2 linked regions of the Shinella zoogloeoides genome follow. The protein of the gene in region 2 interacts with the protein of the main gene of each other region in a pairwise test. Links are inferred from orthologs where the notes say so. Each region holds a gene or a part of one and is shown on either strand. Other genes may lie near its edges.

The links. Proteins that work in one complex are often made in the same cells at the same time.
Region 1: the proteins of Q9316_RS06425 (region 2) and Q9316_RS17500 interact in binary tests that used the Escherichia coli proteins (3 or more experiments, as listed by UniProt). The link is inferred for Shinella zoogloeoides from one-to-one orthologs.

What each region holds. Positions count from the first base shown.
Region 1 is NZ_CP132311.1:3,344,777-3,349,587, reverse strand. The notes cover bases 485-4,047. They hold Q9316_RS17500 (2-oxoglutarate dehydrogenase E1 component), read left to right. Parts: upstream 485-850; coding sequence 851-3,847; downstream 3,848-4,047. Other genes in these bases: odhB (2-oxoglutarate dehydrogenase complex dihydrolipoyllysine-residue succinyltransferase), read left to right, coding at 3,902-4,047; sucD (succinate--CoA ligase subunit alpha), read left to right, coding at 485-730. Also shown: more of sucD, read left to right, coding at 1-484; more of odhB, read left to right, coding at 4,048-4,811. UniProt on the Escherichia coli protein: E1 component of the 2-oxoglutarate dehydrogenase (OGDH) complex which catalyzes the decarboxylation of 2-oxoglutarate, the first step in the conversion of 2-oxoglutarate to succinyl-CoA and CO(2).
Region 2 is NZ_CP132311.1:1,106,312-1,110,451, reverse strand. What follows is about bases 815-3,706. They hold Q9316_RS06425 (ABC-F family ATP-binding cassette domain-containing protein), read left to right. Parts: upstream 815-1,263; coding sequence 1,264-3,150; downstream 3,151-3,706. Other genes in these bases: Q9316_RS06420 (TRAP transporter substrate-binding protein), read left to right, coding at 3,344-3,706; Q9316_RS06430 (GGDEF domain-containing protein), read left to right, coding at 815-1,211. Also shown: more of Q9316_RS06430, read left to right, coding at 129-814; more of Q9316_RS06420, read left to right, coding at 3,707-4,140. UniProt on the Escherichia coli protein: Genetic data indicate it may be involved in ribosome assembly or function.

The DNA of each region.
Region 1 (4,811 bases), 2.2 Mb from region 2 along the record:
GATCTTCGCCTCCGTCGCCGAAGGCCGCGAAAAGACCGGTGCCGACGCATCCGTGATCTACGTTCCGCCGGCCGGCGCCGCGGACGCGATCATCGAGGCGATCGACGCCGAGATCCCGTTCATCACCTGCATCACCGAAGGCATCCCGGTGGCCGACATGGTGCGCGTCAAGGCCCGCCTCGACCGCTCCTCCTCGCGCCTGCTTGGGCCCAACTGCCCCGGCATCCTGACGCCGGAAGAATGCAAGATCGGCATCATGCCGGGCTCGATCTTCCGCAAGGGTTCGGTCGGCATCGTCTCGCGCTCCGGCACGCTGACCTATGAAGCCGTTTTCCAGACCTCCAACGAGGGCCTCGGCCAGACGACGGCCGTCGGCATCGGCGGCGACCCGGTCAAGGGCACCGAGTTCATCGACGTGCTTGAGATGTTCCTTGCCGACGACGCCACGACCTCGATCATCATGATCGGCGAAATCGGCGGCTCGGCGGAAGAAGATGCGGCGCAGTTCCTCATCGACGAGGCCAAGAAGGGCCGCAAGAAGCCGATGGCCGGCTTCATCGCGGGCCGCACCGCGCCGAAGGGCCGCACCATGGGCCATGCCGGCGCGGTCGTTTCCGGCGGCAAGGGCGATGCTGAATCCAAGATCGCGGCGATGGAAGCCGCAGGCATCCGCGTCTCGCCCTCGCCGGCACGTCTCGGCAAGACCCTGGTCGAAGTCCTCAAGGGCTGAGAAACAAAAGAGGTCCGGCCGGCTGAAAATTGCCGGCCGGACCGTCTCTTCCCGGTGAGGCTCGCCGGGTGGCAACAACACGATCGTTCGGGAGGCGGGCCGCACGCCCGCAAAAACACCATGGCACGGCAAGACGCCAACGAACAATTTCTGGCCACGTCCTTCCTCGACGGGGCGAACGCAGCCTATATCGAACAGCTCTATGCCCGGTACGAGGCGGACCCCGCCTCTGTCGGCGAGGAATGGCAGGCCTTCTTCAGGGCCCTCGAAGACCAGCCCTCCGACATCGTGAAGGCGGCCAAGGGCGCCTCCTGGAAGCGCGCGAACTGGCCGATCGTCGCCAATGGCGAACTCGTCTCGGCGCTCGACGGCAACTGGGGCGTCGTCGAGAAGGTTCTCGAGAAGAAGGTACAGGCGAAGGCCGAGGCCGTCGCCGCCCAGACCGGCGCGCCCGTCAACCAGGCCGACGTCAACCAGGCGACGCGCGACAGCGTGCGCGCCATCATGATGATCCGCGCCTACCGCGCCCGCGGCCACCTGCACGCCAAGCTCGACCCGCTGGGCATCGCCGCCCCGGTCGAGGACTACCATGAGCTTTCGCCCTCGAACTACGGTTTCGAGGACAAGGATCTCGACCGCAAGATCTTCATCGACAACGTGCTCGGCCTCGAATACGCGACCGTGCGCGAGATGGTCGAAATCCTCGAGCGCACCTACTGCTCGACGATCGGCGTCGAGTTCATGCATATCTCCAACCCGGAAGAGAAGGGCTGGATCCAGGAGCGCATCGAAGGCCCGGACAAGGGCGTCGACTTCACGCCCGAGGGCAAAAAGGCGATCCTGCAGAAGCTGATCGAGGCGGAAGGCTTCGAGCAGTTCATCGACGTCAAGTACAAGGGCACCAAGCGCTTCGGCCTCGACGGCGGCGAATCGCTGATCCCGGCGCTGGAGCAGATCATCAAGCGCGGCGGCCAGCTCGGCCTCAAGGAAATCGTGCTCGGCATGGCCCATCGCGGCCGTCTCAACGTTCTGACCAACGTGATGGCCAAGCCTCACCGTGCCGTCTTCCACGAGTTCAAGGGCGGCTCCTACGCGCCGGACGAGGTGGAAGGTTCGGGCGACGTGAAGTACCACCTCGGCGCTTCCTCGGACCGCGAGTTCGACGGCAACAAGGTGCACCTGTCGCTGACCGCCAACCCTTCGCACCTCGAAATCGTCAACCCTGTCGTCATGGGCAAGGCCCGCGCCAAGCAGGACCAGATGGCGAAGGTCTTCGAGGGCGACATCATTCCGCTGTTCGAGCGGGCACAGGTCATGCCGCTGCTTCTGCATGGCGACGCGGCCTTTGCCGGCCAGGGCGTGACGGCCGAAATCCTCGGCTTGTCGGGCCTGCGCGGCCATCGCGTCGCCGGCACGGTCCACGTCATCATCAACAACCAGATCGGTTTCACCACGAACCCGGCCTTCTCGCGCTCCTCGCCCTATCCGTCGGATGTCGCGAAGATGATCGAGGCGCCGATCTTCCATGTGAACGGCGACGATCCGGAAGCGGTGACCTATGCCGCCAAGATCGCGACCGAATTCCGCATGAAGTTCCACAAGCCGGTCGTGCTGGACATGTTCTGCTATCGCCGCTTCGGCCATAACGAAGGCGACGAGCCCGCGTTCACGCAGCCGAAGATGTACAAGGCGATCCGCGCCCACAAGACGGTCGTCAACCTCTACGGTTCGCGCCTCATTGCCGAGGGCGTGATCAGCGAGGGCGAATTCGAGAAGATGAAGGCCGATTGGCGCGCCAATCTCGAGCAGGAATTCGAGGCCGGCCAGTCCTACAAGCCGAACAAGGCCGACTGGCTGGACGGCGCCTGGTCGGGCCTGCGCTCGGCCGACAACCAGGACGAACAGCGCCGCGGCAAGACCTCCGTGCCGATGAAGCAGCTGAAGGAAATCGGCCGCAAGATCTCGACCATTCCGGAAGGCTTCAAGGCCCACAAGACCATTCAGCGCTTCATGGACAACCGCGCGCAGATGATCGAGACGGGCGAGGGCATCGACTGGGCGATGGCGGAAGCGCTTGCCTTCGGCACGCTCTGCGTCGAGGGCACGAAGATCCGCCTGTCCGGCCAGGATTGCGAGCGCGGCACCTTCTCGCAGCGCCACACGGTCCTCTACGATCAGGAGACCGAAGACCGCTACATCCCGCTCGCCAACCTTTCGCCGACGCAGGCCCGCTACGAGGTCATCAACTCGATGCTCTCGGAAGAAGCGGTTCTCGGCTTCGAATACGGCTATTCGCTCGCCCGCCCGAACGCGCTGACGCTGTGGGAAGCCCAGTTCGGCGACTTCGCAAACGGCGCGCAGGTCGTCTTCGACCAGTTCATCTCGTCGGGCGAACGCAAGTGGCTGCGCATGTCCGGCCTCGTCTGCCTGCTGCCGCACGGCTATGAGGGCCAGGGTCCGGAGCACTCCTCCGCCCGCCTCGAACGCTGGCTGCAGATGTGCGCCGAGGACAACATGCAGGTCGCCAACGTCACGACGCCGGCGAACTACTTCCACATCCTGCGCCGCCAGGTGAAGCGCGACTTCCGCAAGCCGCTGATCATGATGACGCCGAAGTCCCTGCTGCGCCACAAGCGCGCGGTCTCCTCGCTGTCGGAGATGGCGGGCGAAAGCTCGTTCCACCGCCTGCTGTGGGACGACGCCGAGGTCATCAAGGACGGCCCGATCAAGCTTCAGAAGGACGCCAAGATCCGCCGCGTCGTGATGTGCTCGGGCAAGGTCTATTACGACCTTCTGGAAGAGCGCGAGAAGCGCGGCATCGACGACGTCTACCTCTTGCGCCTGGAACAGCTCTACCCGTTCCCGGCCAAGGCGCTGATCAACGAGCTCAGCCGCTTCCGCAATGCCGAGATGGTCTGGTGCCAGGAAGAGCCCAAGAACATGGGCGGCTGGGCCTTCATCGACCCCTACCTCGAATGGGTTCTTGCCCATATCGACGCCAAGTACCAGCGCGTGCGCTATACCGGCCGCCCGGCCGCGGCCTCGCCGGCGACGGGTCTGATGTCCAAGCATCTCGCGCAGCTCGCTGCCTTCCTCGAGGACGCGCTGGGCGGTTGATCCGCCCAGTTTTCCCGTAACCGCGACAAAGACAAAACGAACGGAACTTTACTCATGGCTACCGAAATCCGCGTCCCGACTTTGGGCGAATCCGTCAGCGAAGCGACCGTCGGCACCTGGTTCAAGAAGGTCGGCGACACCGTGAAGGCGGACGAGCCGCTCTGTGAGCTGGAAACCGACAAGGTGACGATCGAAGTGCCGGCACCGGCCTCCGGCGTTCTCTCCGAAATCACCGCCAATGCCGGCGACACTGTGGAGCCGGGCGGCCTGCTCGGCCAGATCTCGGAAGGCGCTTCCGCCGGTGCGGCCGCCCCGGCCGCTGCCGAGAAGGTCGAAAAGGTTGCAGCCGCAGCGCCGGCCGCCGAAGCCAAGCCGGCTGCCGCCTCCTCCGCCATGCCGGCCGCACCGTCCGCGGCCAAGCTGCTCGCCGAGAACAACCTCTCGGCCGATCAGGTCGACGGTTCCGGCAAGCGCGGCCAGGTGCTGAAGGGCGATGTCATCGCCGCCGTCGCCAAGGGCATCACGGCAACGCCGGCTGCTGCCGCCGAGCCGGTCAAGGTCGCCGCCCGCGCGCCGTCCTCCGAAGCCGATGCGCCGCGCGAAGAGCGCGTGAAGATGACGCGCCTGCGCCAGACCATCGCCAAGCGCCTCAAGGATGCGCAGAACACGGCGGCCATGCTGACCACCTACAACGAGGTGGACATGTCGGCCGTCATGGACCTGCGCAACCGCTACAAGGACCTCTTCGAGAAGAAGCACGGCGTGAAGCTCGGCTTCATGGGCTTCTTCACCAAGGCCGTCACGCACGCGCTGAAGGAACTGCCGGCCGTCAATGCCGAGATCGACGGCACCGACATCATCTACAAGAACTACTGCCACATCGGCGTCGCCGTCGGCACGGACAAGGGCCTCGTGGTCCCGGTCGTGCGCGATGCCGACCAGATGTCGATCGCCGAAATCGAAA
Region 2 (4,140 bases):
GCCTATCGTCAACTTTGGTTGAATCCTTAGCTCAGCACACGCAAAATTAACCGCACAATCCGATAGTTACGCCGACTGACCTCCCAGCGCGCGGACGCCTTCCGCCGCGCCCCACCTGACGGCGTTTCATGACGAGCAAAGCCACTCCAGCCCTCAAAGACGCCCAACCGGCCGTTTCGCCCATCATGGCGCGCATCGCGCATGTCATGGCCAATCTCGGCATCGCCCCGCTGCCGCGCAATTACGAACTGCTGTTCGAGGCGCTGAACGGCAATGCGGGCGTTGCGCGCGAGATCGCGGCCCTCGGCAAGACGCCGGACCAGGCTTCCCTCGATGCGATCGCGCTGCGCCATTCGCTGCCGAGCCACAATGTGCTCGCCGCCGGGCAGGCCGCGGGAGAAGCCGTACTTCTGCTGACGGAAATCTCCAGGGCGGCGGAGGAGAACCATCGCCAGCGCGCCGCCGCCGTGCAGGAGCTGGAGGAGATCGCCGCCCGTATGGACAGGAACCCGGTGCTCGGCCTTTCCGATTTCGCCAGCGATACGGTCCGTCTCCTTTCCCTCGTGCGCGATATCCTCGGGAGCGACCGGGCGACATCCGCAAGGATCGACGACCTCCAGGCGCATCTCGACGGTCTGCGTTCCGGCCTGTCGGTGACCCGCGAGGCGCTGACCCACGACCCGGTGACGGGCCTTGCCAACCATGCCGCGCTGCTCGGCCGCCTCAAGACCTTCTTCAAGCAGGAGGCGAGCGGGGGCACGACCGCCCTTCTCCTCTTCCGCGTCGAGCAACTCAAGGCATTTGCCGAAACCCATCCGGCAGGCGCCGCACAAAAGACGCTGAAGCGGCTCGCCGCCATCTTCCGCCGCTCGGTGAAGAAAGCGGATTTCGTCGCCCGCACCGGCCCGGATCTCTTCTGCCTGCTGCTTTGCGACGTCGACCGCGAGATCGCCGTCACCATTGCCCGGCGCATCGCGGCCCGCGTCGCGGAAAAGCCATTCCCCTTCCTGGACCGCGAGCTTCCCGCCGGATTCCTGACGCTGACCGCCGGCATCTCCATGAGCGATTCGGCCCAGTCGCCCACGATGTTCTACGAACATGCCGACCAGGCGCTCGCCTATGCGGCGGAGACCAGCATTGCGCTGCGCATCTATTCGGCGGAGGTCTCCGAGCGGGCGGGACGCACCTATCGCGCAGGCGGGGCGGGCTGAACCGGCCTGCCGCCTCTTGCTTTAAGCTGTCACCCCGCCCTATAGACCCGGCATGATCACGATTTCCGGCCTCACCGCCCGCGTTGCCGGGCGTCTCCTCATCGACAACGCTTCGCTCTCGCTGCCGAGCGGCGTGAAGGTGGGTCTCGTCGGCCGCAACGGCACCGGCAAGTCCACGCTGTTTCGCGTCATCACAGGCCAGCTTGCCTCTGAAGCCGGCAGCATTTCACTGCCGAAGAACGCGCGCATCGGCCAGGTGGCGCAGGAAGCGCCGGGCACGGACGAATCGCTGATCGAGATCGTGCTTGCCGCCGACAAGGAGCGCGCCGCCCTGCTCAAGGAAGCGGAAACGGCAAGCGACCCGCACCGGATCGCGGAAATCCAGACGCGCCTCACCGATATCGGCGCCCATTCGGCAGAAGCGCGCGCGGCCAGCATCCTTGCCGGCCTCGGCTTCGACCATGAGGCCCAGCAACGCCCGGCGAAGAGCTTCTCGGGCGGCTGGCGCATGCGCGTGGCGCTCGCCTCCGTGCTCTTCTCCGAGCCGGACCTGCTGCTGCTCGACGAGCCGACCAACTATCTCGACCTCGAAGGCACGCTGTGGCTGGAGGACTATGTCCGGCGTTACCCGCATACGGTCATCATCATCAGCCACGACCGCGACCTCCTGAACACCGCCGTCAACGCCATCGTGCATCTCGATCAGCAGAAGCTCACCTTCTATCGCGGCTCCTACGACCAGTTCGAGCGCCAGAAGGCCGAAGCCGACGAATTGCAGATGAAGGCGAAGGCCAAGAACGAGGCCGCGCGAAAGCACCTGCAGAGCTTCATCGACCGTTTCAAGGCCAAGGCCACCAAGGCCAAGCAGGCGCAGAGCCGCGTCAAGGCGCTGGAGCGCATGGGCACGGTCGCCGCCGTCGTCGAGACGCATGTGCAGCCGATCACCTTCCCGGAGCCGGAAAAGCAGCCCGCCTCGCCCATCGTCGCGATCGAGGGCGGCGCGGTCGGCTACACGCCGGGACAGCCGATCCTCAAGCAGATCAACCTCAGGATCGACAATGACGACCGCATCGCCCTGCTCGGCTCGAACGGCAACGGCAAGTCGACCTTCGCCAAATTCATCTCCGGCCGGCTGGAGGCCGAATCCGGCACGGTCAAGCGCGCGCCGGGGCTGAAGATCGGCTTCTTCGCCCAGCACCAGCTCGATGACCTCATTCCCGACCAGTCGCCCGTCGAGCATGTGCGCCGGCTGATGCCGGAAGCGCCGGAGGCCAAGGTGCGCGCCCGCGTGGCGCAGATGGGACTTGCGACGGAGAAGATGGCGACGGCCGCCAAGGATCTTTCCGGCGGCGAGAAGGCACGCCTTTTGATGGGCCTTGCCGCCTTCGACGCGCCGAACCTGCTCATCCTCGACGAGCCGACCAACCATCTCGATATCGACAGCCGCCGCGCGCTGATCGAGGCGCTGAACGATTATGACGGTGCCGTCATCCTGATCTCGCACGACCGCCATCTCATCGAGGCCACCGTCGACCGGCTCTGGCTTGTCAACAACGGCACGGTCAAGACCTTCGACGGCGACATGGAGGAATATCGCGGCCTCATCGTCCAGTCCGGCAAGAAGGACGACAAGGACAAGCCGGCCTCCGCCGGCGGCGAGGCCAACAAGGCGGAACTGCGCAAGGCCAATGCCGACCGCCGTGCCCAATACGCACCGCTGCGCAAAAAGATCAACGAAATCGAATCGCTGACGGCGAAACTGCACAAGCAGATTCAGCTTCTTGACGCGGAACTTGCGGACCCTGTCCTCTACGAGAAGAACCCGGCAAAGGCCGCCGAGAAGGCAAAACTGCGCGCGACGGCCGTCGACAAGCTCAACGAGGCCGAGGAACAGTGGCTGGAGCTTTCGGCCGAGTACGAAGACGCGATGGCCGGCTGACCGGCCATCCGCACGCTCCAGAAAAGCAAAAAAAACAGGCAGATAGCGGGAATCGCCTTCTAAGACGAAAGTCGTAGAGGGCCCGTTGCCCCTTCTTTCCTTCCCGGCTTGAAACCCCTTCCCCATCATGGTTATCTCGCGCCTGATGACACGAGAGCGGGGGAAATCCGCCGTTCGCCATTGGGAGGAAACTATGGATCGTCGATCATTCATCAAGAAAGCCGGTGTGGCCGGCGTCGGCGGTGCGGCCGCCACGGTGCTTGCCGCCCCGGCGCTCGCGCAGAGCAATCCGAAGATCAACTGGCGTCTTGCCTCGTCGTTCCCCAAATCGCTCGATACGATCTATGGCGGCGCGGAAGTGCTTTCGAAATACGTGTCCGAAGCAACGGACGGTAATTTCCAGATCCAGGTCTTCGCGGCCGGTGAAATCGTTCCGGGCCTTCAGGCCGCCGATGCGGCATCCGCCGGCACGGTGGAGGCCGCCCATACGGTTTCCTACTACTACTGGGGCAAGGACCCGGTCTGGGCGCTCGGCGCGGCCGTGCCCTTCGCGCTCAACGCGCGCGGCATGAACGCCTGGCAGTACCATGGCGGCGGCATCGACCTCTTCAACGAATTCCTCGCCACCCAGGGCCTCGTCGGCTTCCCCGGCGGCAATACCGGCGTGCAGATGGGCGGCTGGTTCCGCAAGGAAATCAAGACCGTCGCCGACATGAAGGGCCTGAAGATGCGCATCGGCGGCTTTGCCGGCAAGGTCGTCGAAAAGCTCGGCGTCGTGCCGCAGCAGATCGCCGGCGGCGACATCTATCCCTCGCTCGAAAAGGGCACGATCGACGCCGCCGAATGGGTCGGCCCCTATGACGACGAGAAGCTCGGCTTCTACAAGGTCGCGCCCTACTACTACTATCCCGGCTGGTGGGAAGGCGGCCCGACGGTGCATGCCATGTTCAACAAGGCGGCCTTCGACGGCCTGCCGAAGGCCTACCAGTC